Regions from separate parts of the Paenibacillus sp. RS8 genome, predicted to be linked through region 3. Evidence: riboswitches for the same ligand, from Rfam matches in the RefSeq annotation. Region 3 holds a riboswitch; each other region holds the start of a gene.
What was found. A riboswitch is a leader RNA that binds a small molecule or an ion and turns the genes downstream of it on or off. The one in region 3 is predicted to bind cobalamin.
Positions count from the first base shown of each region.

Region 1: linked by a shared signal. The riboswitch ahead of metE (5-methyltetrahydropteroyltriglutamate--homocysteine S-methyltransferase) and the one ahead of ACDZ28_RS12970 (DUF4430 domain-containing protein) in region 3 are both predicted to bind cobalamin.
Region 2: linked by a shared signal. The riboswitch ahead of ACDZ28_RS12365 (S-layer homology domain-containing protein) and the one ahead of ACDZ28_RS12970 (DUF4430 domain-containing protein) in region 3 are both predicted to bind cobalamin.

Region 1 covers NZ_CP168131.1:6,495,391-6,505,960, reverse strand. Annotated here, with positions in the region: gene ACDZ28_RS30605 (response regulator transcription factor) at 1-308, shown strand, start outside; gene ACDZ28_RS30600 (sensor histidine kinase) at 305-1,303, shown strand; gene ACDZ28_RS30595 (ABC transporter ATP-binding protein) at 1,389-2,159, shown strand; gene ACDZ28_RS30590 (FtsX-like permease family protein) at 2,134-4,083, shown strand; gene ACDZ28_RS30585 (DedA family protein) at 4,101-4,724, shown strand; gene ACDZ28_RS30580 (undecaprenyl-diphosphate phosphatase) at 4,774-5,634, shown strand; cobalamin riboswitch at 5,828-6,034, shown strand; gene metE (5-methyltetrahydropteroyltriglutamate--homocysteine S-methyltransferase) at 6,165-8,483, shown strand; gene ACDZ28_RS30570 (DUF1540 domain-containing protein) at 8,625-8,777, opposite strand; gene ACDZ28_RS30565 (hypothetical protein) at 9,149-9,925, shown strand; gene ACDZ28_RS30560 (DUF4349 domain-containing protein) at 10,163-10,570, shown strand, end outside.
Region 2 covers NZ_CP168131.1:2,465,297-2,475,866, reverse strand. Annotated here, with positions in the region: gene ACDZ28_RS12380 (ABC transporter ATP-binding protein) at 1-136, opposite strand, end outside; gene ACDZ28_RS12375 (energy-coupling factor transporter transmembrane component T) at 109-999, opposite strand; gene ACDZ28_RS12370 (DUF4430 domain-containing protein) at 999-1,967, opposite strand; gene ACDZ28_RS12365 (S-layer homology domain-containing protein) at 2,042-6,964, opposite strand; cobalamin riboswitch at 7,129-7,330, opposite strand; gene ACDZ28_RS12360 (hypothetical protein) at 7,422-8,000, opposite strand; gene ACDZ28_RS12355 (cellulase family glycosylhydrolase) at 8,223-9,944, shown strand; gene ACDZ28_RS12350 (hypothetical protein) at 10,007-10,300, opposite strand; gene ACDZ28_RS12345 (hypothetical protein) at 10,321-10,570, opposite strand, start outside.
Region 3 covers NZ_CP168131.1:2,604,001-2,614,570, reverse strand. Annotated here, with positions in the region: gene qoxB (cytochrome aa3 quinol oxidase subunit I) at 1-209, shown strand, start outside; gene qoxC (cytochrome aa3 quinol oxidase subunit III) at 206-802, shown strand; gene qoxD (cytochrome aa3 quinol oxidase subunit IV) at 807-1,097, shown strand; gene ACDZ28_RS12975 (methyl-accepting chemotaxis protein) at 1,172-2,878, opposite strand; gene ACDZ28_RS12970 (DUF4430 domain-containing protein) at 3,088-5,667, opposite strand; cobalamin riboswitch at 5,843-6,044, opposite strand; gene ACDZ28_RS12965 (hypothetical protein) at 6,166-9,150, opposite strand; gene ACDZ28_RS12960 (hypothetical protein) at 9,147-10,409, opposite strand; gene ACDZ28_RS12955 (hypothetical protein) at 10,496-10,570, opposite strand, start outside.

The DNA.
Region 1 (10,570 bases), 3.2 Mb from region 3:
TAACCGTTGCCGGAATGACGCTGGATGTGGAGCGACTAATTCTTACTCGAGGAGAAGTCAAGGTGGACTTAAGCCACACCGAAGCCAAAATACTAGATGAGCTAATGCAAAAGTCGGGAACCATCGTTACCCGCGACAGACTGCTCGAGAAAATCTGGGATGATCAAGCTTTCGTAGATGAGAATACACTTAATGTCTATGTCACTCGTGTACGTAAAAAGCTTGCCGCTCTAGAGATTACGGACGGCCTACAAACCGTTCGAGGCCAAGGCTACCGCTTGATTTCGAACTGGGGGGATGAGGAATGAAGCTATTTTTGCGGGAGCAGATCCCATTAATTATAGTCTACCTAGCGCAGCTCATCTTGATCACACTAGTCTATCGGCTGGATGGAGGCAGTGGTGTGAGCGTAAGTCTGTACGCAGCTCTTCTCAGCACTTGTCTGCTGCTTGGCTACCTCGCTTATCGGTATATCAGCAATCGTACATTCTATGAACGGCTGGAGACAGTTCCCTCCTCTCTAGATGAAGCCGGCGGCCCTACTCAGGATTCTCCGCTTGCCGTGAGTTTACGAGGACTACTAGGATCACAATTCCGCCTCTACAAAAATGATTTACACAGCTACCGCCACAAGCTGGAAGAACATATTCATTTTATTAATCAGTGGGTGCATGGGATGAAGACACCCTTGTCTGTCATCCATTTGATGATCCAAGATAAGGACGGACCGCCTTTTACAGCAATAGGTGATGAACTGGATCGTCTGAAAAAAGGACTGGATACCGTACTTTATACGGCTCGGCTAGATACTTTTGAGCATGACTTTTATGTGGAACGTTTGGATTTGGAAACCCTAGTACGTGGTGTAACCTCAGAGCAGAAACGTCTGTTCATACGTAACCGTATATTTCCTACTATTAAAATAGAAGAGCGAATCACCGTAACCTCAGATGAGAAATGGTTAAGTTTTGTGCTGACACAGATCATTACAAATGCGATACGTTATACGACGGAAGTCGGCAAACATGTTTATTTCCATGGGTACATACAAGAGGAAAAGAGAGCAGTACTGGAGATACGAGATGAAGGGGTTGGCATACCGGCAGGTGATCTGCCGCGTGTGTTTGATCCTTATTTTACAGGTGTAAATGGACGAACCTTTCAAGAATCCACGGGGATGGGTCTATATCTTGTGAAACAGATCTGCGGAAAGCTTGGTCACGAGGTGAGCATTTGCTCAGAAGAAGGTAAGGGCACGACCGTGCGGATAGTGTTTAGGGAGTCCTACCTTACAAATATGTAAGGTCATTGTAAGTTAGAGAAATGGCAGCCTGTGTATACACTTTGTATAATGAAGGCAATCCAGTCGAAAGAAGGAGAGGTAACACTTGCCCATTCTAGATGTTCATAATTTATCAAAAATATATGAGGGTAAAGTGTCCACTCAGGCATTGAATCATATCCGCTTTTCTGTTGAAAAAGGGGAGTTCGTTGGCGTAATGGGACCTTCGGGGAGTGGGAAAACAACACTGCTCAACACGATCGCCACCATCGACCAGCCGACCTCCGGTCAGATTCTGATCAACGGCCGAGATCCCAATCTGCTTAACAGACAAGAAAAGGCACTCTTTCGGCGCCATGAGCTTGGTTTCGTCTTTCAGCATTTCAATCTGCTGGATACGCTCACTGTAGAGGAGAACATTGTACTGCCTCTCACGCTTGCTGGTGTCCGTGTAACGGAAATGGAGAGCAGGCTGAAAGAAGTAGCAAGCATGCTGGACATTGAGCATTTGCTGCAAAAAAGAACCTACGAGATTTCAGGTGGACAAATGCAGCGGACCGCCATCGCCCGGGCGATGATTCATCGTCCTGCACTGATTTTAGCAGATGAGCCTACAGGGAATTTGGATTCCAAAGCTTCAGGCGAAGTCATGAATATGCTGACAGAGGTGAATAAGGAAGAAGGGGCAACCGTGCTGATGGTCACACATGACGCAGTGGCCGCGAGCTTTTGTAACCGAGTCATCTTTATTAAAGACGGACGTTTCTATAGTGAAATGTACAGGGGAAGCAGTAGAGGCGCTTTCTTCCAAAGTATTATTGATATGTTGTCTCTGCTTGGGGGAACTAGCCATGACCTTTCGGCAATTCGCTTATAGAAATGTTACACGTAACAAGCGTAAATATGCGGCTTATTTTGTCGTCAGCGCTTTTTCAGTGATGATCTTTTTTGTGTGCGCTTTGTTTATCTATCATCCGGATATTTCTAAGAGTTTGGTTTATAGTACGGCGGCTCATACAATGATGGCGGCGGAAGCCATTATTTATGTGTTTTGCTCCTTGTTTGTTCTCGTATCGGTCGGATCGTTTCTACAGTCACGTAAGATGGAATTTGGGATTTTATTGATGCATGGAATGACGAAGAAACAGCTAAACACGATGGTGTTTTTGGAAAATATGATGATCGGCACCTCAGCCATCCTAACAGGTACTTTACTAGGGTTGATTCTGGGTAAGTTGTTTTTGATGATCGGATCTACTTTTCTAGGGATACCTCTTTTAACGTTTCATCTTCCTTGGCAGGCACTAGTACTTACGATATGCAGCTTTGCACTGTTATTTATGTTAATCTCACTGAGCACCTTCGCCTTTATAGGGAATGAATCGCTAATGCGGCTGTTTCAGGGAGAGCGAAAAGCAGATGAGGAACCAAAGGTATCCCTCGTGTTATCTATGATCTCTGCTGTATTACTGCTACTGGGTTATTATTTGGCTGCTACTGCAAAAGCGGCTTCGGTTGAAAAGGTGATGTTTCCCGTAGTTGTGATTACGGTGGCAGGAACTTATCTCTTTTATACGCAGCTTAGTATTTATGTTGTTAAATTGCTTAAGACGATTCGGCGCTTGTATTGGAACCATACCAATATGATTACATTATCGGGTTTGTCCTACCGCTGGAAAGAGAATGCCCGAATGTTTTTTATGGTGACAATTGTGTCCGCAGTATCTTTTACTTCAGTAGGGGTATTCGCATCGATCCATACGCTTTCCAGAGAGCTGAAATTGGATTATCCGGCAGCTGTTGGTTATGTAGCCAAAGGCGATCAGACACCGGTACTTTTTGAACAGCATTTGGAAGAAATTAAAGATGAGCTTACAACGCTCGCCTTACCTTATGAGACACTTAGTATTCCTATCAAATACGCAGAGGTGGAATCTCAGACTGGGCCTGATCGCACGTTAAGGCTTCCCTTGATTGCTTACAGTGATTATAAGCTTGCTCTGCTTCGTGCAGGGTTTACGACAGATGAGCGCCCTCTTAGTGGAGATGAAGGACTGGTGATGATCGGTTCGCAACGAGATCGGAGTCTGACAGCGGGTAGAGCGAAGCAGGTCTACACCCTGAAGCAAGGTCTTTCCATTCGTGAAACGGGGTATACCCAGCATGTTCCGATAGCCGAATATCTGTTGCCGGAGCTTGATGGAAGGGATGGAGGAGACTTCAGCGGAGTTGTGATCAGCGATGAGCTATACAAGGCTATTGATCCCGTACAGACTGATTTGTATACAGGATTTTATATGGATGACTTCCCGCGAACGGTTGGTATAGCGGCGGATCTTGCCCATAAAGGCAAACGATCCTATGAAAGTAACTCTCCATACGCGATTGTGGTTAGCGGCACGCTGTTTGAAATACAGAGAACACTGTATAACACGATGCTATTTGCTTCTTTACTGGTGGGTACTGTCTTTTTCATTGCAGCAGGCAGCTTCCTTTACTTCCGGCTATACACAGATCTAGATCATGATCGTCATCAATATTCTACATTGTCCAAAATGGGACTTACAGATCAAGAGCTAAACCGAATTGTAACGATTCAATTGTCGTTGTTGTTTTTTGTGCCAGTTGGGGTTGCTATTTTGCATAGTGTGTTTGCCTTTATTGCGCTTCAGCGGTTGTTCTACTTATCAATTGCTGTGGAGACAGGGGCTGTATTGATGGGCTATTTGGCTGTCCAGGGACTTTACTTCTTTTTTATTCGCAGCCGTTATTTACGCAACTTGAAGAAGAACTTGATTTGAATAATGGGGGTTACGAAATGCAAGCATGGATTACAGAGTTTATGGAGCAGTTTGGTTATTTCGGTATTTTCCTGATGCTCGCTTTTGAAAATATTTTTCCACCGATTCCTTCCGAAGTGATCCTTCCTTTTGGCGGATTCATGACAACCACAACGAATTTAACCATCCCTGGTGTAATTATTGCTGCTACGCTTGGTTCTTTGCTGGGTGCAGTGATTCTATATTATATCGGTCGTTTGCTGGATGTAAATCGGTTGGAAAAGATCGTTGAACGCTGGGGCGGTCTACTCCGAATCAGCAAAAAAGACATTCACAAGGCTGACGCTTGGTTTGATAAATATGGCTATTGGACCGTATTATTTTGTCGGATGGTTCCACTAGTGCGTAGTTTGATTTCGATACCGGCAGGGATGTCCGGTATGAAATTTGGCGTGTTTATGATCTTCACAACGATTGGTACATTGGGATGGAATCTACTGCTTGTGCTTATTGGCGCAGCATTGGGTGAGAACTGGGAAGACATTGCCATGTATATGGATATGTACTCCAACGTAGTGTACGTACTTATTGCTGGGGGATTAGCAGTTTTGGGGTATTTGTACTTCCGCAAGCGTAGTCGGAAAATGAACACCGAAGGTTGAACGAAGAAGGACTTATAGATAAAAGTTATGATTAAAAGGAGGAGAACAAATGGAGCTATTATCGATTATTAAAGCTATTATTTTGGGGATTGTTGAAGGATTGACCGAGTTTGCTCCGGTATCCTCCACAGGTCATATGATTATTGTTGATGATATGTGGTTAAAATCGACAGAGTTATTTGGGCAATATACAGCCAATACTTTCAAAGTGGTTATACAACTGGGGTCAATCTTAGCAGTTGTTGTTATTTTTAGAAATAGGTTCATTGAACTGTTGGGCTTAAAGCGTTTCAGTCGTAAACAGTTGGACCCTGTAACTGAAGAACAACCACCGCTCGAAAAGGGTGGACATCTTAAACTTACACAGGTGCTTGTAGGTTTAGTTCCGGCAGGTGTGCTGGGCGTTCTGTTTAATGATTATATTGATGAGCATTTATTCTCTACATCCACCGTGTTAATCGGTCTAGTAGTTGGTGCGGTATTAATGATTATTGCGGATCTATTTGGACCCAAGAAGATCCAAACAGAGAGTGTCGATCAGATTACATATAAGCAGGCACTAGGTGTTGGTCTTGTCCAATGCTTCTCGTTATGGCCAGGATTTTCACGTTCCGGGTCTACGATTTCCGGTGGTGTCCTTCTTGGTATGAGTCATCGTGCTGCTGCTGATTTCACATTTATTATGGCTGTTCCAATCATGGCAGGGGCCAGTCTCCTCTCACTAATGAAGAATTGGCAATATTTCACCATCGATGCCCTGCCGTTCTTCATTGCAGGCTTTATCAGTGCTTTTGTATTTGCGCTGTTATCGATGCGATTCTTCCTGAAATTGATCAATCGGATTAAGCTTTTACCATTTGCTATATACCGGATAATACTTGCCGCTGTAGTATATTTCGTGTTTTTCTAAATCCGTTATAAGGAATCGATATAACAGAAGCCCCCGTCATCTATTGCAGATGACGGGGGCTTTCACGTATGATGACATCAGATTAAGACACTCAGTTTATTAATTATATGGATAAAGTAAAAGTTTCACTTTACCCTTATAATTCTCGCATAAACGCTTACCGTCCATAAAAGGACGCCGAAGGCGTTTTAGCTTGATAATATCGGAGACAGGTGCTTGCCGGGAATTAGTAATTCGGTAGGCTTAATAGGGAAATTCGGTTTGAAGCCGATGCGGTCCCGCCACTGTAACGGAAGAGTCCATAGCAACATACGTCACTGGCAATTTACTACTGCTGGGAAGACTGCTAAGGATGCTGACACCGCTAGCCAGGAGACCTGCCTGTTTCAACAGCACTGCTTCACCTACGGAGGATAGGAAGGTGTTAGACGTGAACCATAGGTATATTATGGGCGTCTTTCCCTTTGACTTTTTTAGGGAAGGGCGCTCTTTTTAATAGGGATGTTATGGTTTCAAGCCAAAATAAGAAGATGGAGAAGGGGAGCTGCAAAGTGACGAACAAAGTAAAAGTAAGTAATCTTGGCTATCCAAGAATCGGAAAAAACCGCGAGTGGAAGAAAACGTTGGAAGCCTTCTGGGCAGGTAAAATAAATGAGGAAGAGTTCCGTACTGAAATGGCAGGTATTCAACTTCAGCATTTGAAGACTCAGCAGGAGGCAGGCATTGAGTTAATTCCGGTAAATGATTTTACATTCTATGATCATGTGTTGGATACGGCTGTAATGTTCGGGATCGTACCTCCGCGTTATGCGTATGATGGTGGCGACATTGGGCTTGATCTTTATTTTGCGATGGCTAGAGGGAACGCTGAGGCTACCGCCTGCGAGATGACGAAATGGTTCAACACGAACTATCACTATATCGTTCCAGAGATCGGTGCACAAACGCCGCGCCTGACGGAGAATAAACCACTGGAAGCATACCGTTTCGCCAAGTCCCAAGCGGGAATTGAGGGGAAACCTGTGGTTTTAGGCCTTTATACCTTCCTTAAGCTGTCAAAAGGTTTTGCATCTGCGGATATTGCGAAGATTGCCGCTCGGTTTCTTCCGGTTTACGTTCAGCTATTGCAGGAACTGAAGCAAGAAGGAGTAAGCTGGGTACAAATCGATGAACCAGCGATTGTTACAGGAATAAATGAATCAGAACTACCATTACTTAACTCGATTTACACAGAAATTGCTGAATCCGTGCCTGGATTAAATATTATTCTGCAGACTTACTTTGAAGCTGCTGAACCATTGGAGGCATTGTTCAAGCTTCCGGTACAAGGTTTAGGTCTTGATTTTGTCCATGATGGCGGAACGAATCTGGCATCGATTGAGCGCCTTGGCTGGCCTGAGGATAAGTGGCTGGGAGCGGGTATTATTGACGGACGCAACATCTGGCGCTCGGATCTGGATGCTAAGCTACAGCTAATCGAGAAGCTGAGTGTACATGTACCACTTGATCGTCTTATTCTACAACCTTCTTGCAGTTTGCTGCATGTTCCGGTTACTGTTCAGGGTGAGGTGAAGCTGAAGGCAACCGTCAAGGCTGCATTAGCTTTTGCTGATGAGAAGCTTAAAGAGCTTGGCCTGCTTGCTGCAGCCTTAGAGGGTACTGGAGAAGCTACTGCTGCGCTGACAGTCAGCCGCGAAGCTCTTGCAGCCTTCCGTGCACTTCCCGAACGCGGCCGTAAGGATGTAGCAGAGCAAGTTCTCGGACTTGCAGATTTACCAGACCAACGCAGTCTGCCTTTTGCAGAGCGCCTTAAGGTGCAACAGGAGAAATGGCAGCTACCACTTCTGCCAACGACAACGATCGGAAGCTTTCCACAGACCGTAGAAGTGCGCCAGGCAAGGTTGAAATGGCGTAAAGGTGTATGGAATCAGGAGCGGTATGACGGGTTCGTTCGTGAGCAGATTGCAGATGCAATCACCTTCCAAGAAAAGCTGGGTCTGGATGTACTCGTGCACGGTGAGTTCGAAAGAACCGATATGGTGGAGTTTTTCGGGGAGAAGCTGGACGGGTACTTATTTACCAGTAATGGCTGGGTTCAATCCTACGGATCCCGCTGCGTTAAGCCACCGGTTATTTATGCGGATATAGCTTTTATTGAGCCAATGACTGTTAAAGAAAGTGTCTATGCTCAGTCTTTAACTTCCCTTCCTGTTAAAGGCATGTTGACAGGTCCGGTCACGATTCTCAATTGGTCTTTCGTACGTGATGATCTTAGTCGGGAAGAAGTAGCCAATCAAATTGCCTTAGCACTCCGCCATGAAGTGAAAGCTTTGGAGGATGCAGGCATAGAGATGATTCAAGTAGATGAACCTGCTATCCGTGAAGGACTTCCTTTGAAAGCTGAAGATCGTGAGGGATACTTAAATTGGGCGGTGAAGTCGTTCCGTATCGCGACAAATCATGTGAAGGCTACAACGCAAATTCATACTCATATGTGCTATAGCGAATTCAATGACATGATTGATTCCATTTCAGCAATGGATGCGGACGTCATCTCTATTGAGACTTCCCGTAGCCATGGGGAACTGATCGTCAGCTTTGAGGAGCAGGAATATGATAAAGGAATCGGTCTTGGTGTGTATGACATCCATAGTCCACGGGTTCCTGCTGTAGAAGAAATGACAGCTAATATTGATCGTGCTTTGCGGGTGCTGGACCCAGAACAGTTCTGGATTAATCCGGATTGCGGTCTTAAGACACGCGGCTGGCAGGAGACAGAGGATGCACTGCGTAACATGGTAAGAGCAGCCGCTATTGCAAGAGAAAAGGCAGGAGTTACTGCCTCCTAATAGCGAAAGAGGAAAGCAATAAATTTTTGCCGGGGAACTTCTCCCTGGCTTTTTATTTCAGCCACTTGATAATAATTCTCATTCTTGATAGAATGAGAAAAGAAAAGAAGGAACCGTGGAGGGTCCCTTCAAATCATCACCTTATTTGCTTTCGAAAGTTTTACAATCTGTCTCTTCTGCACGTGTAGGTTCTTGGGAGCTGTGGAAAGCTACAAAGATAGAATCAGCACTGCATTTGTTCTCTTCTGCCCAGTGGGTGCAGGAGTTAACTTCGCAAATTACGTCTTTTGCCATGAGGGTTCACCTCCCCTTGGTGTGATAGACAGCATCATGAAATGAACTGCTCTGTTCAGCAAGGTGGAGCTTGTCCGAACAGAACCATGCCGCGCCCTCATTCATTATGAATAGAGGGTATTTGGTATTTTCTGTTTGATTAGACGTGGTAATTGTATCAAATAAAACGTATGTAAGCAAATGGGTTAATCAATAACGGAAGTACGACAAACTTATACAAATAAATATAAAAAAACACAAAAGACATCTCTTGCTTACAAGTCTAAAAATAGAAAATAATCCTAAATATCTATATTATTACAAAAATATTCTGTTAATATTTTCAGTGGAGAACGGCCGATCCTAATCTGAAATATTGGAGGATAAAGATATTGAAAAAGTTCTTATTATTCCCTTTTGCCCTAATGTTCATTTTGTGCTTACCGTTTTATGCAGGTGCAGAAGGTTTACATAATGACGAAGCTCCTCAAAATAGTGAATCAGATATCATAAAAGTCTATAAAGCCTCAGATATGGGATTGTCAGAAATTTCAGTAGAAGAGTACAATGACATTCTTGCGCAAGGACAAGCTGTAGAGGCTGCTAACGAGGGGCTGTTGGCAAGTGTACCTCTGTTCAAAACGGATTCTTCCTTTGCAAGTGCCCCTGCTATTGCACCTAGAGATGCTTACCAAACTACGATCTACTCCTATCAACAAAATGGTTATGTCTCCTATGTTACTAGAAGTGGTTTGACTAGAAGAATCTCTCAGCCTGTATATAACAGTGCTTCTGTAAATTCATTGTTAAACATTAGCTATTCAGTATCTCAAGGCTATATTGCGAATACAAGCTTTGGTGTAACCGCAAAACAAACAGCTGTAAGTGCTGGTATTACAGGTGGCTCATCATGGTCCATTACTTATGGTGGCAGTAACACGACAACTGCATCAGTGAATCCGTACAACTATGCTTGGATGGAATACACACCTATTATGAATAACTCATTTGGTGTAATCACAGAGAAGAATTATGTTAATGTTCAGGGTTCTTCAGTTCTTGTAAGTACTAATAGTTATGATGTTGATATTTACACGGCGAGATTATTAAGCGGATCGCTACCAGATGGCGTGTATGTCATTAAACAAAGTGCTTCTAACCCAGGTTGATTTTGGCACGAAATATAATAGCTTTAAACTATAAGAGTCGCAGAAATGCGGCTTTTGTTCTGTTTAGAGAGCATAACTCAAAAGAAACTGTTTTTCGTTCCATTTTTAAGTGCAACCTTCCAAGTTTTGGAACGTCATAGTATAGAGGGACGGAAGAGATCTGCTTAGAACAAGACATTCCGTAACGATATTATGATCCGTGCAAGCGGTATCTATTACATTTTTGGAGGAATGAGAATGCGCAAATGGGGTCTGCATTACTTATGTTTATTAATTCTTGCGGTGGTCTTGGCGGGATGTGGCTCAGCGGATAGGAATTCAGCGGCAGATAGTTCGGCAAAAGAAAATGGTAGTATGAGTAACAATGCAGCAGCAGAGGTACAAACGCAAAGCTCGATGGCCTCATCTGCGGACCAGAGTACCGCGGCAGCTCCTGAGACAGAAACAGGTGGCGGCGAGAACTTGGCTGTAAAGGGATCCACACCAGACAATACAGTTCAAGCAAGTGCAGGATTTACTGGTAGTGATGTAGTAGCGGGCTTGAACAAGAAGCTGATCTATAAAGCCAATCTTAACATGGAAGTAGAAGACTATGGAAAAGCACAGACTGAAATACGTAATTTAGTAACCATGGCAAATGGATAT
Region 2 (10,570 bases), 140 kb from region 3:
TACTTTTGCCGCAGCCTGACTTTCCACACACAGTAATAAAGTCTCCGCTTGCAATCGTAAGATTGATATTCGAAAGAGCCATCTGCTCTTGTTCAGGAAAAGCAAAGCTTAGTTCTTCGATTCGATAGATTTCCATTTCATTGCCTCCACCATATTGATGAGCACAGGGATCATACATAGCGCAAAATAAGCGATATATACAAGGATACTAAAAGGTGTAATTGCGCTCGCTTTAATCGACGGATAATATCTCATCGTGTTCTCACCCATCGCTGCGCCGATGGCTACCATCGCAATTAAGCCTGTCATGATCAAGAGGGCTACTTTGTCCCGGGCATCTAGACGGAAGATCGAAAAGCTTGTACGTCCAGGCAATCCATATCCTCTTGACTTCATAGAATCCGCCGTCTCAATCGCATTTTCCAGAGCCCAGGTGGTCATTATCGATAGGATCGTAATCCCATTGCGTGCTCGAGCGAGGAGATTTCCCTGTGTGACATCCCGGCCTATGCATTTTTGGGCATTCGAAATCACCTTGATTTGCGCTAAATATCTAGGAACAAAACGAAGCACCATCGAAAAAATCAACGACAGTGCCGGCAGTATTTTTCCGAATATATAAATAAACTTATCCGAGGTCATCACGACGTTATAACAGGAGAACCAGATGATTACCGTCACAAACATGCACGCCGCTGCTACACCATAAAGAATGGATTCCTTCGTAATGGGATTTCCATTGTTCAAATAGAACAGGATCGTTACCCCTTGATGATTAAAAACAGGGTTCATAATCGCCATAAATAGTAGAAAAGGAACCATGTACAGCAGATTAAATCGAACGGCTTTCTTTCCTTTTAACATAAAGGAGTAGACCACTGCACTGATAAGGGCAATCACCTGAAATATGGGATGCATGAACACCATGCTAAACAGCAATACCACAACAAAATATAGAAAATTCACAAACGGATGAAAGGTAGAAAAGCTATCCTTCATTATTTCTGTGCTCCTCCTGTGGCTACATAACCACCTACATCTCGACCTAAATCACAAGTGTATACCCATTCAACGACATCGCCATCACTAAGAACATAACGACTGCTGCCGTAGTTAGGGAACCAGCCATTAACTTTGTACATCCATCCACTAAGCTCTCCAGCATCAAATTCATACAGGTTATTTATACCTTCAATATAATTACTGTTATAGATCGGCGTCATGCTGAATTCCATATGGATTTTATTCTTCTTCATCTCTCTTAACAAAACATCAAACACAGACTCACCTTCATAAAAGGTTACCTTCTGCGCTTTATAAATGATACCATCTGCCGGCAATACTTCAAGCTTATCCTTATTAAAAATATCCATATTATCTAAAATCGTTGCCGCCGAGACGGACAATGTAGCCGTTAATTGCTTCTTCTTATCCACTGTTGCATCTTGCCATTCCACGGGCTTAGGTTTCCCGCTCGGCACTGGATCGGTAAGGAATTTATCCTTTTTCGGTTCCTGCTTGGTTTCTGTTGTCGCTACTTTTGAATCTGGTTTGGTTACTGGTTTTGCCGTCGCTTTCGTTTCCGGCACGGACGTTTTAGCCGCTTTCGGTGTTGCGGTAGGTTGTGCCTGTATATCCGATTTAGGTGTTGCGGTCGGCTTTTCAACATCTGTTACCGCAGTTTCGGTCGGCGTTACCTCTTCAGTTGGTTTTACCGTTTCAACGGGCTTAGCTGTTTCGCCAGGCGTAGCTGTAGGTGCTATCTCCGTTGTCTCGGCATCACTTGAGGCTGAAGGCTCTACATCAACATTCTGATTCGAAGCCGTGTTGTCTGATTCTACAACCTGAGACTCTGCAATGTTACTCGCAACCTTGTTCGGGCTCTTCTGATAATTCCCGCCCCAAAAGAAGGCAATCGCCAACACACCATTAATTAGTATCGCTGTTAGCCATTTTTTCTTGTTCATTTCTTAAGTTCCCCACCTTAAATAATAAGCAAGGGTATACACGCTACCCTTGCTTATCTCTTCTAAATATAGTTCTATTTAACGTCTGTCATGTCATAAAGACTCGTCTGACCCTTAACGAACCGATCATAAGCAACCAGTGCATACATCGCTTGATCCGTAGCCATAAGATCTACTTCTCCTGGTTTCGCGCCTCCGTTGCCTACTCCACCCTGCTTCACGTGATAAAAACCACCTTCAGCTGCAGCAAAGCCAAGCAACGCATCTACCGCTGAATGTCCATTTTTAATGAATCTGGAATCCTTATGCGGATCTATACCAAGTCCAGTTAAAGCTACAATCACCTGAGCAATGCTCTCGGAGTTCGTAGACTCCCAGCTTGCAAAGCCGCCGTCTGCTGTTTGTGTTTTGGATAACCAAGTTATTCCACGATCTACAGCAGCCGTTACTTTGGCATTCGTTTTGTAATAAGGGGTTAAGCCTTGAATAACCATCCCAGTGATATCCGGATCAGCCTCAGTAGCATTACTGCCTAATGCCCATCCCCCGCCGCTGATCTCTCTGCCTAAAATGTAATCAATGAGCAGCTCTCTTGTTGTTTGCGTCTTTACATCTTTAACTACTGGAATGTCGTAATGATTACTATCCAGTGCGATCAGCGCAAACACAGGTCCATTAATACCTTGCTTGATTACAGTATCAAAATCCGCGAGCGGTTCCAGTAGGTTATAACCCGCCACTTTATCAATATTTTTGCCGATTGAAGTTAATGCCAAAATAACTCTATCATATTCCGTATATTTTACGCTATGCAGCTTCCCAGCTTTTTCTTTAAGGGTTGCTTCTACATTCGCATAGTACTTAGCGTAATAACTATCTGGAACCTTCACACCAGAACGTGCCAGCCCGAACACTGTCCAATCCCCGCCAACCGAGGCGATGACCGGGTTTGTTACTGTTTTTTGCAAAAAGGCTGCTGTGTTCTGAATATATGGACTAACCGCTTTGTCGCCACTCTTATAATCATGGGTTCTAGTAGCAACAACAGCTGCCATTTCTCTCGTTACAAGCTCTTTAGGCTTAAACTGATTATTATCACCTAACATAAGTCCGGTGGCAACAATGGTTTCCACATCTGCTTTAGCCCATGCGGACGCGGTATTGATATCTTTAATAGCTGTACCTGGCTTCGTAGCCGGGATTGATAATGCTCTGACAATAATGGCTGCCATTTGCTCGCGAGTAATCTTGTCATTTGGCTTAAATTCATTATTAAAGCCTGTAATTAACCCTGCTTTATGCGCAGCATTCACATAAGGATAGAACCAATCACCCAGAGCGACATCCTTATAGGTAATGCCTTTGTCACTCTTAATATCAAGTTCTAATGCAGAAACTAGGATCTTAGTAAACTCTGCTCTTGTAATATGATCTTTCGGATTCACTTGACCATTATTACCTTGGATGTACCCTTTTACTGTAGCTGTTTCAATCGCTGAGAACGCCCATGATGAGATCTTATCAGCGTCTTTATACAGTTGCTCAATGCCATTAGGAGTCGCTGTTGGAGATGGACTCACATTCGGAACACTTGGATTAGTTACATCACCAGGAGCAGGAGTACCGCTAGGTTTAGGCGTTGGTTTTGGTGTCGCAGATGGGGTTGGCATCGGTGCATTTAGATCCGCACCCAAATTCGTAGTATAACGCCACTGAATTCTATCCCCAGCGCTTAGGTTATATGAAGATGCACCATAATTAGGATAATTTCCATTCACATTATACATCCATCCACTACCGCTACCATGGTCAAATTCTCCATCGCCAGCTATGGATTCAACATACACACTTCCAAATGTACTGTTCCAAGAATATCTATAGTCGATATCGCGGCTATCTAGCACTCTCTCTAGTACAGACCATACTGTGTCACCAGATTGTAGCTCTACCTGTACAGATGGAACAACATATCCCTTCTTAATCGTAAGCTTATCCACGGATAGGGTTACGTATGTCTTCGATGGAGTGGTTCCTCCACCGTCATTGCCACCATTACCGTCACCACCAGGCGTTTGTACTGCACTGGAGGAATACGCAATGTAATCAGTGAAATGATTAGTTTTTACGATTAAATCATTTCCACTATCATAGGCATACTCAGACTTACCGCTTGCAAAGCCTAAGTCATCGCTTGCAAATTTTTGAATCGCATGAGGTGTACCATTTTGAATATAAGCTGCATCTTTTCCTTTAAGGTCCTTAAAGGTTAACGTAATAAATTGACTGAATTCTACTCTTGCACTGCCACCCATGGAAAAAGCATGAATAATGCTCTCCAGCTTCTTATCCTGGGAAATAATCTGATTCAGACTATCTTTTAGTGCAGCTTCTGTGCCTGTTAAAGGTGACATCAGTTCAATCGCAGAGGCATCTCCGCTTGTAACTTTTGCACCCTTAGGAATGACTACGGATACGTCACCTTTGGCAGCCTCAATCTGAGGAAGGTCGCTGTTAATAGGTAAACTAACACTAACCTTCGATTGTTGGTCTTTAGGAATAACTACCGTTATTTCCTTGTTGCTGTCTCCGGCGCTGATCGGAACGATATAATCATGAGCATCATCATTGATTTTAACTTCCGGCTTATCACCAGAAGGTAACGGGAATTCTTTTGGACCCTCTGGTTGTACAGGTGGTTGTTCAATTACCACATCAGTCATATCAAAAAGACGGTTACTATGATTGATCAGACGGTCATAAGACACAAGTGCATACGTACCTTGGTCCGTAGCCATACCATCTACTCTACCAGTGAGAATATGCTTAAATCCACCATCCGGATCAGCAAAGGTAAGCAGTGCATCTATAAGCGAATTTCCTTTTTTAACAAACCTTGGGTCACTGTGCGGATCTACGCCTACACCAGTTAAAGCAACAATGACCTGTGCGATGCTCTCACTGCTTGTGCTTCCCCAGCTTGTAAATCCACCTTGATCATTTTGCGTACTCGATAACCATGCAACCGCCCGATCCACAGCAGCTTTTACATTAGGATCCTTTGCATAGTAAGGTGCAAGTGCTTGCATCGTCATTCCGGTGATATCGGTGTCGGCTTTAGTACCAAATAACGCCCATCCACCAGTTGGTGCTTCTTTTTCTAAAATATACTGAACCAGTTTCTCTCTTGTGGTTTGATCTGTAACGCCTTCTACTACAGGAATATCATAGTTATGACTATCTAAGGCAATCAGTGCAAATATAGGACCATTAAGCCCCTGCTTCTGAACATATTGAAAATCTGCAAGTGCATTTCTTAGATCATAGCCTGCAACATTCGTGATATCTTTTCCGATCGAGGTAAGTCCTAGAATCGCTCTGGAATGCTCAGTACTTTTCGATGCGTCGAGTTTTCCATCCTTCATTAGCTTAGCTACTTCAGTAGCTACATTGTTATAATAAAGATTGTAATAGCCACTTGGAACCTCGTAATTGGCCCGTGCCAGAGAAAGAATTGACCATTCCCCGCTACCTGTTCCAAATGACGGATTCTTTACAGTGTTTAGGATATAGGCAAGGTTTTTATTTAATTGTTGTTTTGCTACAACGGTAGTAGGCTGTTCTAATTGAACATCAGTCATGTCATAGAGACGTTTGCTATTATTAATCAGACGATCATAGGATACGAGTGCATATGTACCTTGATCCGTAGCCATAGCGTCTACTTTACCGGTGAGAATATGCTTGAATCCACCATCCGGCCCAGAGAAGCTAAGTAAAGCATCTATAAGTGAATTTCCTTCTTTAATAAACCTAGGGTCACTGTGCGGATCTACGCCTACGCCAGTTAAAGCAACAACAACCTGTGCGATGCTCTCACTGCTTGTGCTTCCCCAGCTTGTGAATCCGCCTTGATCATTTTGTACACTCGATAACCATGCGATCGCTCGATCCACGGCAGCTTTTACATTAGGATCCTTTGCGTAATAAGGTGCAAGTGCTTGCATCGCCATCCCGGTCATATCGACGTCGGCTTTGGTTACACCTAATGCCCAGCCTCCAGCATCTGCTGCACCTTTTTTAACTTCTCTATCCAAGATGTACTGAACCAGGTTTTCTCTTGTGCTTTGATAGATTACTCCCTTCTCATCAGGATCAGGGAATAATACTGGAATTTCGTAGTTATAACTATCTAGTGCAATCAGAGCAAATATGGGACCGTTGTTCCCTTGCTTCTGAATATATTGATAATCAGCGAGTGCATTTCTTAGGTCATGACCTGCAACATTCGTGATATCTTTTCCGATAGAGGTAAGGCCTAGAATCGCTCTGGAATTCTCTGTGCTTTTGTTAGCGTCGAGTTTTCCATCCTCTTTGATCATCGAACTTATTTTCGTAACTACATTGTTGTAATAGAGATTGTAATAACCGTTAGGTACTTTGTAGTTCGCACGTGCTAGAGAAAGAATCGACCATTCTCCGCTGCCTGTTCCAAATGACGGATTCTTTACGGTGTTAACGATGTAGGCCAAGCTTTTATCTAACTGTTCTTTGGCAGTGATTTTATAAGTAACCTGATAGGTTACATTATCTGCTTTGTTTCCTGCGCCATCCACAGCCGTTACTGCGATTACGTTACTACCCGGGTTAAGAGATGCTTTGTACTCACCATTAGTAGCTGACAGAACGACTTGGTTCAGCTTTACTACTGGAATAATGTCTTTGTAGACATTGTCTGTAACCACTACTTTGAAGCTTACATCTTTACTGGATACTTCCTGTTTATCTTGTATACCTTCTATCAAAATCGTAGGCTTCTCTGTATCTGGCTCTTGTACTAACGCATTAATCTGCTCTACTAGAGCTTGATCAACCTCTGTTGTTACAACTGCACTATCGGCAATTGCTTCATTCGCATGAGCCGGGATTACGCTTGTAGAGAACGTCGTGATAAATACAGCTACAATGAGTAACCAAGCTAAAAACTTATTATTCTTCATGTTTCCATAACCCTTCCCTTCTTTTCCTATGATAAAAAACAGAATAAACTTTTTTAGCACTACAAAAAAACCACTCAACATAACGTCAAGAGGTTTAAGATAGTGAACCGCAACAATAGCAGGCATATACTATATCAAACACCTCTCTATCGCTCGTAGAGTTTAACGGTGTATCAGAAACAGGCTGATATTCTGGCTCAAGTATCATCACCCTTGCTACCTTCCCAGTTTCCCAGTGGTACCTTGCAAGGACTCCTCTTTCACAGCGGCGGGACCGCGCGGGATTCACACCCGCTTTCCATTTAACCAATCTATGATTGTATTTCCGAAACATTCATAATTGGCACCTATTGCTAATATTAATTTTTCCATGCTTCATCATATCTAATATAGATGCTTTTGTCATGCAATATTTGTTTTTTGTATAACAAGTAGTTGGAGATAAATCTATTGAATATCAAACCATTTCAACCACAATATACTCTTTTTCTCTCAGCTCAAAACCATCCTCCAGTGACAAAGAGGCCAAATCAAAGATTCGGTCATACTTTTTATTACGTGGGTGCCCTTCCTCCTCTGCCCAGCAAGTATAAAGCTCAAACACGGTGCCAGCTACTCCGATATCTGTCATAAGTTTAAATAACTCCAGGCAACACTTGAGTGAGGCGTTATACGAACCCGGTAGAGTATTCTTTAGCTCAGGGGATACAGAGAAGCTACCCCAATTAGGTGAAATCCGATACACAAACGGACTCCGAAAATGCTTGCGAATCTCATCGTTCCAATACCCAAGTTCCTCTATAAAAATACCCGCTGCATCTTCTTCCGAGTCATATACAAGACAGTCCTCATCTCTTAAATGAGATAGATCTGCAATGTCATCCAAAGGAATTATGCCTTGCAGGCGCAGAGCCTCTCTTTGTTTCTTATACTCTGGTGAATTTTTCACTTCATCATATGTCTTTTCTGACAGTACACTGCCTCTTTCTCCTAACGGAAGCTCTGTAGCCGAGCCTATGTAATGAAATCTGCTCACTGGTTATTCCTCCATCACTCTTGGGATCAATTCAAATCACTAATTTCCATATGAATTTACCACAAATTAGTAAGGTACTCACTACAAATGTTCTATGTTAGGGTATTTGGTAAGCGTTTACAACAAAAAAATGGAGGTGCCAGTGTTCATCTACGTACCAAAGTGCTTGAGGAAAGGTCAGGTTTAAGCATCCTCAAAAATGATCTTACAAAGGAGAATTCAATGACTACTCGAATCCAGAAATCCTTCTTATCATTGACCCTTGTTACCGCTCTTCTGCTCTCTTTGTTCTCATCCATTGCCGCCGCTGCTACCAAGGACGAGCAACAAGCTAAAGCAGCACCAAAGAGTAAAATCCAATCCTATGTAGACGATATGCAGCCCGGATGGAACCTTGGCAATACTCTAGATGCTACAGGTGAGGATGAAACCTCCTGGGGAAATCCGCGTGTGACCCAAGAACTGATTAAGAAAATTGCCGCACAGGGCTACAAAAGTATCCGGATTCCTATCACTTGGGATTCACACATAGGTGAAGCACCGAACTACACCATTGAAAAAGCCTATCTCGATCGTGTCGAAGAAGTGGTCGGCTGGGCGCTGGACGCCAAGCTTTATGTAATGATTAACGTCCATCACGACTCCTGGTTATGGGTAAGTCATATGGAAGAGAAGCATGATGAAACGCTCGCGCGTTATAACGCAGCATGGACTCAAATTGCGGACCGCTTCAAGGATAAATCCGATAAGCTGATGTTCGAAAGCATCAATGAACCCCGCTTCACAGATGGCGGAAGCACCGATGAAGCGAAGATGGAGCAAATGCTTACAGAACTCAACACTTCCTTCCATCAAATCGTTCGGAACTCCGGTGGAAAGAATGATGTACGTCCGCTAGTTCTACCTTCATTAGAGACTTCTCCTACGCAGCCTAGAATGGATCAGCTCTACAAAACGATTATAGCTCTCAACGATCCGAATATAATTGCTACCGTTCACTTCTATGGCTTCTGGCCGTTCAGTGTGAATATCGCCGGCTATACCACGTTTGAAAAAGATACAAAAAACGATATCACCCAAACTTTTGATAACGTTTACAACACATTCGTAGCTAAAGGAATTCCGGTTATCGTTGGTGAGTTTGGACTACTGGGCTTCGATAAAGATACAGGTGTGATTGAACAAGGCGAGAAGCTGAAATTCTTCGAGTACCTTACCTATTATTTAAAAGAAAAGAAAATGACCTCTATGCTCTGGGATAATGGGCAGCATTTCAACCGCAAAACATATAAGTGGTCCGATTCCGAGCTGCACAATGTATTAATGTCCGGTCTGAAGGAACGTTCCTCCAGTACCGAAAGCGATCTGGTCTATCTTAAAAAAGGTGCAACCATCAAAGACACCAAAGTGAAGCTTAATCTAAACGGAAATAAGCTTACTACCATTAGTGTAAATGGCAAATATCTAACTAAAGGCAAAGATTACACCTTAAATGGCGAGGAGCTTACACTCAAGGCCAGCCAACTTAAAAAGCTCACAGCTTCCCAAAAATACGGTGAAAATGCTGTGTTAACGCTGAAATTCAACAAAGGCGTTGCGTGGAGACTAAAGATCATCGTGAATGACACTGCCAAATTAAGTGATGCCAAAGGTACGACTGAATCGTTTGCGATTCCGACTACTTTTAATGGCAACCAGCTTGCCACGATGGAGGCTGTCTATACCGCTGGCGGCAATGCAGGCCCTCAAGATTGGACTCCATTCAAGGAGTTCGGCAATACTTTCTCACCGTCTTATAACACAAAAGAAATCAAGCTGCTCCCAGCCTTCTTTAAAGATGTTAAAGACGGAGAGGTCATCTTGAAATTCCACTTCTGGAATGGTGATATCCTTACTTACAAGATCACGAAGAGTGGCACTAGTGTTGTAGGAAAGTCTTCTTAGCTTTCACTGTATAACATAAATAGGAGTGTCCCTTCATGGGGACACTCCTATTTTTAACTACATCATACATAAACTTCTTCATACGTCATCAACATCAAGCGATAGACCAGATATACTCCAAGATAGGCTCCCGTTAAAAGGAACATTGGATTCAAAAAAATCGCATGGATCGAAGTCATAAATACTGTGTTATCCCTTAATATTTCATATATGGCTAGGGCAGAAATATTACCTAAGATAAGCGCAGACAACACAGAAGCCACATTAAATACAATGCGCCACTTTATCCATTTCCGTTGTATCATTAGCATGACAATGGGTACCACTATACTGCCAAGTACGATTAGAAATTTCATCTAGCCACCCCGATATCTTTTTAATCCTCCAGCTCAACACTTTCGATTTGCCCCTCGGCATTCACTGTCCATTCGATATCAACACCTGGCATCAATCCAAGCTTATCCTCATCTTCGATCACTACATGATCGGGGATGGTTAGGGTCTGCTCTCCCCCACCTTCGACTTTAACGGTAACCTGTTTACCATTAGACGTAGTAATCTTTCCATCATATTCAATCTGCTGTAAAACAATCTTTTGGCTCGGATCCGTAATGGTAACCCGCTTG
Region 3 (10,570 bases):
GCAATACAGGAAAACCATTTATTCTGGGTGTTATCTTCTTCGTTGCAGGATTCTCTCTGGTATTCAGTCTCTGGATTCCAGCCATTATCTCCGGAGTTGGTATCCTCATCGTTCTAGCTGCTATGTCCTTTGATCGGGATCACGGATTCTACATCCCAGCAGAAGAAGTTATTGCTACTGAAAAGAAATTGCGGGGTGAGACAGTATGAAAATAGATGCGTCTAAGCCGCTTGAGTACTCAACAGAGGAGAATAGTAATAAAATCTTTGGCTTCTGGGTCTTTCTAGGAGCAGAGATTGCACTGTTCGCTACGTTGTTCACTGTTTACTTTGTAATGGTAGACCGCTTCGCTAGCGGCCCTAGCGGGCCGGACCTCTTTGAAATTGGTCCAGTGATGATCGAAACATTGCTGCTCTTGACAAGCTCGTTTACAATCGGTCTTGCAGTACATGCCATGCGGCATGGCTACCAAAAAGCCATGATGGTCTTCTTCGGACTAACCCTGTTAATGGGTCTCGGCTTCCTTGGTATTGAAATCACGGAGTTTGTCACTTATGTTCACGAAGGGGCTACACTTCAAACCAGTGGTTTCCTATCCAGTCTCTTTGTACTGCTGGGAACACACGGAGCTCACGTATCGTTCGGGTTCCTGTGGGGTGCGGCTATTCTAATCCAGTTGAAGCGTCAAGGTATTAATCCGGCTACGGCCAATAAATCCTTTATCTTCTCGCTGTACTGGCATTTCTTGGACGTTGTCTGGATCTTTATTTTCAGCTTCGTCTATCTGAAAGGACTGATGTAGCATGATGAAGCAACTGTTTCCAATTCGCCATGTGATGGGTTTCTTAGCCTCTCTTGTCCTTTCTGTGGCTGCACTTGCCGTAATCTATCTGGATCTATCCAATACTGCAAACATGGCTATCCTGCTTGTTACAGCCCTCATTCAGGCTTCCCTGCAGCTCTTCCTGTTCATGCATATTGGAGAATCAGCGGATACCAAGAAAGAACTTTATATCAATATCGCCTATGCCTTATTCGTTGGCTTAGTTACGATCTTTGGTACGCTCTTCATCTTCGTATGGGGCTGGTATGCTTAATTCCATTCAATAACACACAAAAGGACGTCTCCAAAGCCTAAATGGCTCTGGGACGTCCTTTTTTTCATTTCGCGTTATAATCTAAATCGCGCTAAAGTCTTCTGCAGATCTTCCGCCAGCACCGCTAAATACTGAGCTGATGCGGACATTTCCTCCATAGCAGACAGTTGCTGCTGACTAGCTGCACTGGTGTCCTGAACACCCACTGCCCCTCTATTGGATATAGCATTGACCTGTTCCATTGCTGCTGCTACACCTTGTGACTCTAAGGAGACATGCGCAACCGCCTCTCTAATCTCTTCCGTCTGCAGCGTAGCCTCTTTAATGGAACTTTGAATCTCATGAAACGCTTGAGATACGAACTGACTTTGAACTACGCCGTTAGAGACTAGTTCAGAGCCTGAAGCCATTGATTCTACTGCTTTTTCAGTTTGCTTTTGAATATGCGTAATAATATCTGTTACTTTCAGTGAACTGTTTCGCGTCGCTTCTGCAAGCCCCCGAATTTCTCCAGCAACTACAGCAAAGCCACGTCCATGTTCTCCAGCTCTCGCTGCCTCGATAGAAGCATTAAGCGCCAGCAAGTTTGTCTGTGTTGCAATTCCGTTAATCGTAGTAATTATTGTATTTATATCCTGAGACAGCTCCCCAAGGTTACTAATAATCTCTTGGCTCTGAGTTACGCTGGAGTCGATTTCCTTCATCTGTTCAATAATGTTATCTACGGCGATTACCCCTCGATCTGTTGAACCAGAAGCAACTCCCATAAGGTCGGACATTTCAAAACTGCTACTTTCTACGGCCGAAATATTATTAGTCATAGCTTGTATAGACTGAGAGGTACGATTAATGCTTTCCGTCTGTTCATCAAAGCCCGCTGCAATCTCACCTGAAGATTCGGCGATCATTTGCGAAGCCAGCGAGGTCTGCTCAGCACTAGCGCTCATCTCTTGCGATGAGGCTGATAACAACTCTGCACTCTCCGCGATACCTTGCATCATCTTTCGTAAGCTCTCCAGCATATTGTTAAATGAGCTATTAATTTGGCCGATTTCATCCTTAGCGGTATACGTTGCTATGACGGTTAAATCTCCATTTTCCGCCCGCTTCATTAAACCTTGCAGTTCCTTGAGAGGTTTCGTAATCAGTCGAATGATTGCTACACTAAGCACGATACAAATAATCCAAGAGAACGATATCAATACTATACTTTTAGTCCTCATTCTTTCAGCGGAAGCAGTGGACTCTAAGTTATATTCTCCAGCTCCCTTTAGCAACGAATCGCTTATTCCTTTAAGCATATTGATCATTTTCTCACGAGAAATACTAAAATCCCCCGTGAATACTTGAAAGGCCTCTTGTCTACCTTTGCTATCGGCAATCTGAATAATACTGTCCCTTTGTGCACGATAGTCTGTTAGGGAGGACTCATATTCCTTTATTTTGCTCAAAATGGCACTATCATTGTACTGGACGGTCTTCAGCTTGTTCAATAGATCATTATTTTCCTGAACTTTTCCCTTAATGCTCTCTAACAAGTCTTTGTTCTTGTTTGCATCAACGCTAATCAAACGCTCCAAAAGAAAGGCTTCAATGGCCCGATTATTTGTACGCATTTGCCCCACGTAAGAAATTGGCAACAAGTTTTCATTGTACGTCTCTTTTGTTTTTTGGGTCATTTTGTCCATGGTGGTAAAGCCAGTTACCCCCACGATGTTCAACATGACTACTGAAAATACTAAAAGAATTCCAATCTTGAACTTCACTTTCATATTCTTCATCTACATTCCGCCTTCACATAATCTAACTCACTATCTATTTTTATCGGTTAAAGAAGTGAATTGTTTGATGATTTTAAATAAAATTATGAATGAAATTGTCGAAAAAAAGTGTCTGTTGTCAAATATTGCAACGAACAAAAATAAAAACGGACACTCGATCCGCTAATACTCCGAATCGCAGTGCCCGTCTTACGAATAATCAAACGTACTTATTCACCCGATGAATAGTACCAATATACCGTATCACCGTTCTCTAAAATGTAGCTGTCTGCACTTATACTTGGATCAGCATCTCTATTCGTCTTGTACTTCCATCCACTGCTAGGTCCGCCATCAAATTCGGCCAAACCATCTATAGATTTCACGTATTTACTACCAGCGTTTCCGGATGATACTACCTTATCCCCTAATTGACTGATCAGTAAGCTATAAGCTGTCTCACCTTCTTTTAGAGCTACTGTAGTATTGTTAAGGATCGTTCCCTTCTTGCTATCCCCAATGACTGACAGGGTGGCCGTAGCTTTAGCAGGAGTAACAACACCTGAAGTCATGTTTAGTGACTGAGTATAACGCGCCACACTAGGCACACTATCTTTAGCATATCCGGTAACAATGATCGTATAGGTATTCGCTGGTAGACCTTGGTCAAATGCAGCTACACCCTTAGCATTTGTGATCGCCTTCTGATCACCGATCAAGACCTGCACGCCAGCGGCTGGAGAAGTCACTGGATCGGAAGTAAAGGTATCCTTATTCCACACCCATTTTTTCTGAGAAACTGTTACTGTGAAAGCTTCACCCGGCTTCGGCTGTGCAGGAGATACAACAGCAGTATCAACAACCTGTGTGGTTTCTCCGGCATAATAGACAAGAACACGGTCGGATTCCTGTAATTCAAAGCTGTCCATGCCCACACTAGGATAGATCCATTCTCCGCTGCGCCATACAACGAAGCTCCACCAACCGTCATAAAGACCTTGCGTAATGCCATAAATGCCAGATACAAAATTACCATACGACGATTTCGTGATATCTACTTTAAAATCCTTAGACGCCGCCAATTGCTGCAGTGCTTCAAGCGCATTGGAAGCCTTTAAAGTCCCCTCACCGATCAGGCCTTGCGGACCTTCAACGGTAAGTGAAGCCGTTACATTCTTTGGAATCACCTTTAGATCTTGAGTATATTTAGCAATCGATGGTGCTTTTCCTTCACGATAGCCTGTTACAGTCAGCTTGTAGTCACCTGCTGGAACATTCCCTGAGAATAACGCTTCACCTTTTGCGTTCGTTGTTACGATGCGATTTCCAATTTGGACCTGAACGCCAGAAGCTTTGGCGATTACCGGAGAGGACGTATTCGTTACAGCGTCCCATTTCCATGTCTTACTAGTCACTATTACAGTAAAAGAATCGCCCTCTTTGAGGCTTGGCTTGGACACCGTTACCGAATCAACAAGTTTAGTATCATCTCCGGCATAATAGACCAGAACCTGATCTGAATCTTTAAGCACAAAATCGTTCATTCCAACATCTGGATTAATCCATTGACCATTACGGGATACAACATACATCCAACCATCGTAACCGCCATAGGTTCCAGCCAGAATACTTCCAATTCCAGTGACATAAGCACCGGAAGGATTCGTGATTGGCAATTTCGTCTGAAGAGCCAGCTTTTCTAGTGCACCTAATACGTTGCCAGCATATCCATATCCCTGTGCTAAAGTACTCTCAGGACCCTCTACAGTAATCGGTGCATAGATAAGTGCATTCTGAACGGATGACTTAGAAAAATCGTACAGTTTACTGTTGCTGCCTTTATGAAGTAGATTGTAGGCTACAAGCGCCTGAAGGCCCTGTTCTGTAGCTAGAATATTGCTGCTTCCGCCACGGCTATGAGCGAAGCTGCCGTCAGCGAGACGGTAGCTCAGTAGATTACCGATCAAACTCACTTTATTCTTGGTATATTCTAACCCACTTGGATCTACACCAAAGGATGTGAGACCTAGAATAGCTTGTGCTGCACTTTCAGCACTATCTCCGTAACCTCCATGGCTATCCTGAGCTTTGGATAACCAAGATACGGCTTGTAGTCCTGCTGTGTAAGCTTCCGGATTACTCTTATGTGCCGATAGAGCGGTCAAAGCTATTGCTGTCATATCGGGCTCACTGGCGCCTGTAGTTAAGGCAAAGCCACCGTCTTGATTTTGCTTGGAAAGAATCTCAGCAAGAAGCTTATCCGTTGTCCATTTCGCATCTTTAGGAATATTATATTTCCCTGAGTCCAGTGCGAGCAAAGCATAAACCGGATTATTAAGCGTCTGTCCACTGATTTTGTCATGATTATAGATCTTCTCTATTAAGTTATAGCCAGGACTTGTTCCGCTTCCAGCAAAGCTGGTAGGATCGGCTCCTATTGCTCTTACTGCGAGTACGATTCTCGCGTAATCCGTTACGCTCGCGAAATTCCCCTCTGCATCTTTCACCTTTTTCTCAAGAGCTGCTCGATAACTTACTGGCAGCTTGTATCCCGCTTGAGCCAGTCCAATCGCTTGCCAATCCGACTGCACGCCACCCTTTAAAATAAATTCCGCAGCCGTATAGGTCGCATCCGCAACATTAATCCGTTCTACATTAGCAGCAGAATCGCCAGATGCTTCCTGCCCGGAGCTAACGCCCGCCTCCGCAAAGATGGTTCCTGCCGGAGCAAGAGATGTTCCAAGAATCGATATGACCATGAATACGGCCAGTCCAAGTACAAAAAACCTGGAGGAGAATATTTTCTTCATTGTTCAGCCTCTTTCTTTAAAGGAATGGATACTACACAAAATAAGAGCGCACAACATAAAGACCGCCCCTATGAAGGGCGGCCCGGGAAGATAACAAATCGAGGCTGGGGCGCGTGAACCTCTACGACCACACAGTCTATCTGTATATGTTCCACATTCTTACCCCACGAAGAATAGAAACGCTCACGAAAAAGGCAGGTCTCCTGGCTAATGCTTCATTGCCGCTCTTCACCTTCCCGTCCTAACTGCTGACAGTGGTTCATAGAAGAGACGCTCCGCATTTACAGTGGCGGGACCGCGCCGGAATTTTACACCGGACTTCCCTTTTAAGCAGACTCTGATTTAGGGGAGTCTGCACCTTTTCCAATATGTATTATCTTATTTTCATAATCATATCTATTAATACACAGCATGTCTATAGAAAAGCTTTGTATGAGCAACAAAAAAAGAACAGCAGAACCAAACCTTTCGGTATCGTCCTGCTGATCAGAAATTACTTTATTCGGCTGTTCCTTCCGGACTTGCAGTCGCTGAAGGTTCAGCACTTGAGTTAACACCCGTTGTATCCTTTGGAGCGGGATCTACGATCAACGTAAATCTACCAGCCTTGATCATGCTATGCTCGACGATTGTCGCACCCGGCTCCATAGTAACCTCCACCTGATAGGAAGGTTGCTCACCTTCTGTAATAGCTGTCGCGGACGGCACAACTGTGCTGCCCTCTGCATCAGAGGAAGGTGTAGGAGATGGAGAGGCCTCGTCTGCAGTATTAGTAGCATCTACGCCTTCCGCCGTCCCCGCAGTCGTATCAGCGGCGTTCGTATCGCCAGATAAGTCTCCATCCGTTGACGGCACTGAACAAGTCCCAGTGCTAGCAGCAACCTTAAAGCTCTTATCCACTACATCGGATGAAGTCATTAAACTAATCTCCGTCGGATTAAATTGCACACAATCATCCGCGTTGGCAAACGTGAACACCAATACACTGCTTCCTTTATCTCCTTCGGTACCTAGATCCTTCAGGTATACGGAAGCCGGAGGAAGCATACTGCCTGCACTCTGAACAGGTGTCGGTGCAGGGGTTGTCCCAGGCAGGGCCGTCTTTGGATCTTCCGGACGCAGCATACTGAATACGATAATTGCGATAATCACCAGAATGCCAGTGATGGAACCGGAGATCAGGAGTCGAAATCGGCTGCGGCTGATCCAGCGCGCCAGCGGGGAAGCCAGCTGGGAGCGAGCCTCATTGTAGACATTTTGTAGAGCAGGCCGAGCTGTAGCGACATAGCTTTTACGAAATTCACGATTCTTGAATGCCTCGCGGTCACTGCTCTGGAAATACTTCAGAATCGCCCGGCGGTATCCCGGGTGAAGCTTTTTATTCGATATCGTAAATAAAGAATTTCCTTGAGACCATGCAAAGAATCGATAGATCACATCCTTGTCGTTACCAGCTTTATGCTTAACTAACTCCAGCAATGCGTCATAATCCAGCGGACCACCCTCGCGTTGACTCGTGTAGTAGAAAGCTAGTGGAAGACGTTCAAACGGTTCTAACACCCGAGCTTCCTTTAGTAAACGGCGACCGAGCAGCTGTACATCATCCAGCTCCTTCGGAGACAAGCCTGCAAATATCTCTTCATTCGGCTTCTCTTCACCAAACCAGCGATAAGCAGCGCGGAGTGCATTTTCTTTCTGCTTGCTAATTCTATCTAGTGGCGGCTGCCAATCCACAACATTGCCATAACGTAAGAAAACAACCTCTAATAAGTCCTCCTGCGTCATTTCAGTAAGAGATAGCCGATTCAGCAAGAATCTGTCTGCAGATGCTGCAAGATCCTGCATGAGCGAGAGTACTTTAGGAGATACGCCTGTCCCTCTACGTCGATCTTTCTCCGCTTTATCTACAGTGCTATGAATTTCCGCCACCGCAGCAACCGGATCCGTCTCCAGTTGTAGCTTTTCCAGCAAGTAATCCCTTACTGCATCCTGAGCAAAAGGTTGCTCTAACGCAGCTGGCAGAAAACGGCCCCAATGGAGTACAAAATTCAGAATGTCCACAGATTTAGATGCAGCAATTAGTCTTGACTCCATATAAGGCTCTAATAACTGCTTGCGGAAATACGATTCAGACATTACCCGTTGAAAAAACGCAGCACTTAGCTCATCATTACTTTCAATGATCCCGTAAGCTGCATTAAGAACATCTTTGCGTCCCGCTTCCACGCTATGAAGCATTCCATTAATGAAATAATCAACGATTCTGGCTTTGTAATTATGATCCTTGAGCACAAAATAATCTTTAAAGCACTCCATTATAGCAGGCTCTGGAACATTCCTTTGCCGGACTAAATCAAATTCTCGGTCGAACCGCTCCAAGAAAATATCGTTCAGTCGGATTCTGGAATGAATAGCACCCTCCGCCTTAAGGTAAGAGAGCAATCCGCTTAGCACCGCGCTCTTATTCTCTGTATATAAATGCTCATTCCCCTGCTCAATCTCATAAAATACAGCTAACTCATTATAAAAAGCGAGCGATAGCTTATGCTCAGGACTTTCTCCACGCAGGATCTGATCAGCAAAACTTACGAAATCGTCAAGATCCCCTGGATTTAGAAGTAACAGCTTCCAAACCAAATCAGCATATGGCTGACGAGACTCTCCAAAATCCACATTCCCCATCCGACCTGAAACCAAATCAAATGTGAAATCCTTCTCGATATTGCGATCACCGGGACGAAGCGAACCTTTTTCCACAAAGCTAAGATGAATATATTTACGGCTTTGCGGTTCATTGGCATACGTAATCACGCCTAATCTACGGCGGAATTCATACGGCAGCACGCTATATAAAATCTCTGTAAGCTCCACCGCACGTGCGGACAACTCCGTGATAGATACATTAAGGGCGATATAGATTTTTTTCTTACCTGCCACAGAGAGCATCACCGCTTGCAGCAATGCCTTAAATATCCCTTCATTAATTCCTAACAAGCGTAAGCCCGCTATAGGATCAGGGCGACGATCCGTACGTATAACTGGAATATCAGACAGCTCCGGCAAGGTTCCGCCTAGCTCTCCGTCATAGCTTCTTGCGGAATCAGCATGTAGCCAATCTCCGTAGTTCTGAACAATCTCTTCTGATCGTGAGGCAGGAACTACAAAGTTATGTGCGAAAAAAGCGCTGCGTTGGCCCGTAAAATCCGTTGCTTGATAACGACTCATCCCAATGACTGTGTCGCCATTCTCTGCATGGAACAGGTGCAGCGCACTAGGATATACAGACTCATCCTTCTCTCCGCGCGCGGCCAGCTCAGCTGGAGCATCATAGAGGCAGAAGGGATGCAGTGTTTTTTTGATAAAATTATTGTCTAGACTGTCCGACTTCGCTACCGTATCAAAGCCTTCTGTGGAACGAAACAATCCGCGGCGTTCGCGGGTGTACATCTGTTGGGCGATCTTAGACCCTGAGAATGCATTCACGGGCCGTCGCTCCCCTCAATATACTTCAGCTTATGCAGCAGCCAAATAAATGGCTCGTCTACGCGAATCGGGCTTACCACACCCTCAATCTTCTGATTTACAGGATTACTGCCCAGAGCAGATACCGCAAAATAGCCCGTATTTGAGAAGTAAACATCCATCGTATCTTTAAAAGGTCTGTCCACTTTACCAATAAATCTGCGAATCTCTCCGTCGATATTATGGAACTCATCCATATTCAATGTTTTGCGATGAACATAGTTATTGAATACATTACTGTTAGACTTGATGTAATCGCCATCCTCATCCTTCAGCGAATGCAGCATATCACTTTTTGCAAGAACGACTGCTGTTGGAATGTCTGTTTTGCTCTTTTCCTGATAGGCGATAAAATCACCGAACATTGTCAGCACAACGTCACGCGGCTCGTCATATTGCGAGACCCATTCTCCCGGACGATCGCCGATATTAATATGAATCTTCTCACGGATCGAACGGATTTGCAGCGGATCGACCATAAACAGAATACCGGCAGAGTTCTTGATATGCTGACCATGTAGTCCCAGATAATCCTGATCCACCATGCCCTCACCTGCTACATCGAAGAACACGAGTGTCAGCGGCGGCTTCTCTTCATCCTTAAAGACGAATTGAAAAATAAACGGCTCTTGCATTTTTTCCTTTTGAGTAGAAGCAAGCAGATCCCCACGCTCAAAAAGCGGTTCTTCATATAGCGTACGGAACTTGCGGCTAATCTCTGCATTAAGCGGCATACAAGCGGCATCAAAATGACCTGCTGTCGTATGCTGCAAGGTATGAATCAGCGCGGTCATATACACCGACTTCCCGACTTGGGAAGCACCGATAATCGAGATAATGTTACTAGGAACTTTGCCTGCAGTCACAGGCAGCTCGTTATGACAGGATGGACAAAGGCGTCTGCGTGTGAGCACTCCATAGCGATCCGTAAGCCCTGTTAACACATGATCGGTATAATGATGGTATTCTTCCGGAATATCCGCCGGATTAATGATCGCTTCTATGTCATCCACCGTATCGAGCCCAAAGCGCTCACGGTATTTATTTAAGGCGTCATCCTCGCCCAGCGCGTAATTCTCATCGTCCTCTCGGCTATGCATAGCCCGAAAGACCACATCCTCCGGAGAGAACTTGGTGAAGCAATAAGGACACACTATATCGTAAAAAAGCGGCCTTGGCTCCGGCTGATTCTTTTTCATAAAACGGCTAAAAAAAGACATCTACTCATCCTCCCAAAAGTTGTATCTGCGTATCTTGCTACGGACAGGCAATGTCCAACATTCGCTTGTACGCGTAGACTGATATCTTACTCCGGCACCAACTCGTAATAAAGCCCATACTTAGGACCATCGGTGAAAAAGATGCGTACAAAATCATCCTT